Regions from separate parts of the Microbacterium sp. SCN 69-37 genome, predicted to be linked through region 2. Evidence: predicted binding sites of a transcription regulator. Region 2 holds the regulator's gene; the other holds the start of a gene.

Region 1 (2,182 bases), on a different contig from region 2:
CTCGGCGTGCGAGGGCGGCGCGGACCAGCGCGACTCCCCGCGAGGGATCGTGTCGGATGTGCGCGGCGCTCAGGCGCACAACATCCCAGCCGAGGTTCACGTAGTCGGAGTACTTCTCGAGGTCGCGCACCCACTGGCGACGCGAGGTGCGGTGGTGATCGCCCTCGATCTCGACCGCGACCCGGTGCGTCACGAACGCGCCATCGCTGATGCCGAGCAGCCGACCGTCGGGCGCGCGCACCTCCACGTCGAGCTCGGGCTCCGGCAGGCCCGTCCCGATGAGCGACAGTCGCCAGTCCGTCTCGAGCGGCGACATGCTGCCGGTGCGCAGCAGGGGAAGCGCGGCACGGAGCTTCGCGATTCCGCAACGGCGGCCTGCGGAGACAGCCGCGGCCAGCTTCTCGAGTCCGGCGTGTTGAGCGTCGGGCCGACGCCGCCCCCATCCGTCGCGGGGCACGCGGATGATCGCATCACCGATCACCACCAGGTCTCGAACCGTGTGCTCGCGGGCGAGCATCGCCCAGGCGGAGGCGGGCGTCGCGACCGGAAGGCCCGCCCGGACGGTGGTGTGAACGAGCATCGGGCTGATCTGCACGGCGGTGATGCCCGTCCGCCGGAGCGCACGGTGTGGCGCGGGAACGGCGACGTCGAGGTCGGCGGATGCCGCGGCATCCGCGTCGGGGAAGGGGAGCCCGTGGATCGCGAGCGCCGTCGTCCCGGTGTAGAACGCAGGGGGCGGCAGCACGAGTGCGTGGGCGCGGACGCGACCCAGGATGTTGCGCCGGGCGATCTCGTCCGGCGTGTCCTCGTCGTGCGGTGCGGCGCCGTCCGTGTCGCGCCGGACGCGGACTCCGCGGAAGGGTGCGTCGAGGTCGCGAGCCGAGAGGCGCCCGCGAGTGACGCCGGCCGTCGACGCGTCGGCAGCGGTGAACACCTGCGGCAATGTCGGCGGGAGTGGTCGGGGTGGGCGCGGCATCCGCTCATGCTGGGCCCATCTCCTGATGCCGTGGACACCGTCCGCCGGTTCGTGGAGAACTGGCGCTGTTGCCGCACGTGGGGAGGAAGGGTTCCGTGTGCTGAATGGGCGGCGGCGCCGGAAACAGCAGTGCGGGTTCCGGCGCGAGGGCCAGGTGAACGGCGCACAGCGATCGCTCGCGTTCGCTGTGCGTGAACCGTTGGCACTCTCCTGTGTCGAGTGCTAATCTGATGCTAGTTGAGTCGATGAGGCTCAACTTTGACAGACCCTCATAGTGACACAGGACAAGGAGAGAAAAATGGCCACGTATGACCCGTTCCGTGACCTCGACCGCATCGCGTCGGGCCTCTTCGACACGCGCCGGGGACCCCGCCGGATGCCGATGGACCTCTACCGCGACGGCGACCACTACGTGCTCAGCGCCGACCTTCCGGGAATCGACCCGGGCTCGGTCGACATCGATGTGGACGGCCAGCTGCTGACCATCCGCGCCGAGCGCACGCTGAGCGAGGGCGACGGCGTGAAGTGGATCACGCGCGAGCGTGAGACCGCGAGCTTCCTGCGCCAGCTGAACCTCGGTCAGGGAATCGACACCGACGGCATCACCGCGACGTACAGCAACGGCGTGCTGACGGTCACGATTCCCGTGAGCGAGAAGGCGAAGCCGCGCAAGGTCCAGGTCGTCGCCGACGGCGGTGCGCCCACGATCCAGGCGCACGAGTCGGCGCAGGAGCCGCACCCGGTCGAGCAGTAGTGCCGGTCCGCGCACCCGCGCACAACCGCCCCGTGTCCGCGAGGACCGGGGCGGTTCGCGCCTGCGCGCTAGTGTCGAAGCACCCACCGGAAGCACCAGCACTCGGAACGTCAGCAAGGATGCCGATGACCGCACCCCCCGTCGCGCGCGAGCGCGAGATCACCGAACCCGTCGCCCTCACCGGTCCCGATGGTCGACTCAACCCGGCGGCGATCGGCTTCGCCCGCGCGCCGCTCATCGACACCCGTGGCATCGGGCGCGGACGTTTCGTCCGCTCGTGGGGACGCAACAAGCGCTGGGAGTACTGGAACGTCATGACTCCCACGCACATCGTCTCGCTCACGGTGTCGTCGTTGGACTATGCGGCCGTGCACGAAGTGTGGATCCACGATCGCGCCAAGACCCGTTCGTGGGGTCGCAGCGTCACGGTGCTGCCGTCGCGGGAGGTGTCG
Region 2 (2,182 bases):
TCGCGGTCGGCCGGCGCGTGCTCCCCCGCCGCCGAAGAACGTTTCGAAGATGTCGCCGAATCCGCCGAAGCCTGCGCCGCCTCCGCCGAAGGGCGAGCTGTCGCCGCCCATGTCGTAGCGCTGGCGCTGCTCCGGGTCGCTGAGGACGTCGTAGGCGTGGGTCACGAGCTTGAAGCGCTCGGACGCGTCCGCTCCCGGGTTGACATCGGGGTGCAGTTCGCGCGCGAGACGCCGATACGCCTTCTTGATCTCGTCGGGGCTCGCATCGCGGGATACGCCCAGGACTTCGTAGTGGTCGGCCACAATCGCCTTTCCTGCCCTTGCGGGCGCGGGTCGGTGTTCGGGAGCGGATCGCTCAGCGGGACGTGTCGTCCTCGTCGAGCAGTCGGCTCAGATAGTGCGCGACGGCGCGGACCGCCGCGAGGTTGGTGGGGTAGTCCATGCGGGTGGGGCCGAGAAGGCCGACGCGGGCGCGGGTGCCCGTTGCGTCGTACTCGCTCGTGAGGACGGCGGCCTCCGTCAGTCCGAAAGGCTCGTTCTCCCGACCGATGCTCGCGGCGAGACCGTGCTCGTCGGCGACCATCTCGCCCATCAGACGCAGCAGGGTGACCTGCTCCTCGATGGCCTCCAGCAGCGGGTAGATGCTGCCGCGGAAGTCGCCCTCGCGCCGCGCGAGGGTCGCACTTCCGGCCATCACGAGCCGGTCCTGTCGGAAGTCCTCGAGCTCCTCGCCCACGATGCGCGCGGCGGTGCGCAACGCGGCGTCGATGCGGGTGCCGTCGGCAGCGGATGCCGAGAGAGCCTCGATGGCGGCCGCGGCCTCGCCGACGGGCTTGCCCGTGACCAGCCGCGCGATCGCGGTCTTGACCTGTCGGGCGGCATCCTCGGTGAGCTCCTCGGCCAGGAAGGCCACGCGCTGGGAGACTCGCCCGGTGTCGGTGACGACGATGACCACCACGCGCGGGCCGCCCAGATGGACGAACTCGACGTGCGTGACGTTCGCGCGCGCGAACGACGGATACTGCACGATGGCGACCTGTCCGGTGAGCTGCGTGAGGGCGCGCACGGTGCGCATCAGGAGCTCGTCGAGATCGCCCGGATCGCTGAGGAACGACGAGATCGCCGAGCGCTGCGCCGTGGACAACGGCCGCAGGTCGGCGAGATGGTCGACGAACACGCGGTAGCCCTTGTCGGTGGGTACGCGTCCGGAGGACGTGTGCGGCGCGGCGATGAGCTCCTCGTCCTCCAGGAGCGCCATATCGTTGCGGATGGTCGCCGCGGACACGCCGAACTGGTGACGTTCGACGATCGCCTTGCTGCCGACGGGCTCATGGGTGTCGACGTAGTCCTGCACGATCGCGCGGAGGACCTGCAGGCCGCGTTCCGAGACCATCGCTCCTCCTTGTTGGCACTCAGGGTCGTCGAGTGCCAATATTACCGCGATCGCGCGGTCAGGCGGTGAGGGCGCGCACCACGGCATCCGCCAGCAGGCGGCCGCGGCGGGTGAGGACGACGCGGCCGCGCACGGCGGAGGACCCGTCGATGAGCCCGTCGGCGATGAGTGCCGCGATCGCGTGACGACCCTCTCCGGTCAGCTCGGACACCGCGATGCCCTCCGCGATGCGCGAGCGCAGCAGGACGTCCTCGAGTCGCCGCGCAGCGGCATCCGGGCGCTCGCGAGCAGCCGCAGGAGAGGTGCCGGCGGCGAGGCGCTGTGCGTATGCCGCGGGGTGCTTGACGTTCCACCATCGCAGCCCGTCGACATGACTGTGCGCCCCCGGCCCGTAGCCCCACCAATCCGTGCCGCGCCAGTATGCGAGGTTGTGGCGAGAGCGGTGGGCGGTGTCCGTCGCCCAGTTCGACACCTCGTACCAGCCGAACCCGCTCGATGCGAACGCCTCGTCGGCCAGCTCGTACATGTCGGCCTGGAGGTCGTCATCCGGCGCGGCGACCTCTCCGCGGCGGATCTGGCGCTCGAGCTTCGTGCCCTCTTCGATGATGAGCGCGTACGCGGAGATGTGGTCGGGTGCGAGCGCCACGGCCGCCTCGACCGAACGACGCCAGTCGTCCAACGACTCCCCCGGCGCGCCGTAGATCAGATCGACGCTCACATCGAGGCCGGCCGAGCGCCCGGCGTCGACGGCCGTCTGCACGCCGGCCGGATCGTGGGTGCGCTCGAGTG

What was found. The regulator HrcA, encoded in region 2, represses chaperone genes, less so after heat shock. The targets are predictions, from matches to a motif close to TTNGCACTCGNNNNNNNCGAGTGCNAA.
Region 1: a site for HrcA is predicted at 1,176-1,202, ahead of ABS64_RS13115 (Hsp20/alpha crystallin family protein). Genes of this name have one in related genera too.

Annotation. Positions count from the first base shown of each region.
Region 1 covers NZ_MEEL01000048.1:8,473-10,654, forward strand. Annotated here, with positions in the region: gene ABS64_RS13110 (hypothetical protein) at 1-934, opposite strand, end outside; gene ABS64_RS13115 (Hsp20/alpha crystallin family protein) at 1,275-1,730, shown strand; gene ABS64_RS13120 (DUF2804 domain-containing protein) at 1,856-2,182, shown strand, end outside.
Region 2 covers NZ_MEEL01000038.1:21,780-23,961, forward strand. Annotated here, with positions in the region: gene dnaJ (molecular chaperone DnaJ) at 1-303, opposite strand, end outside; gene hrcA (heat-inducible transcriptional repressor HrcA) at 356-1,393, opposite strand; gene hemW (radical SAM family heme chaperone HemW) at 1,452-2,182, opposite strand, start outside.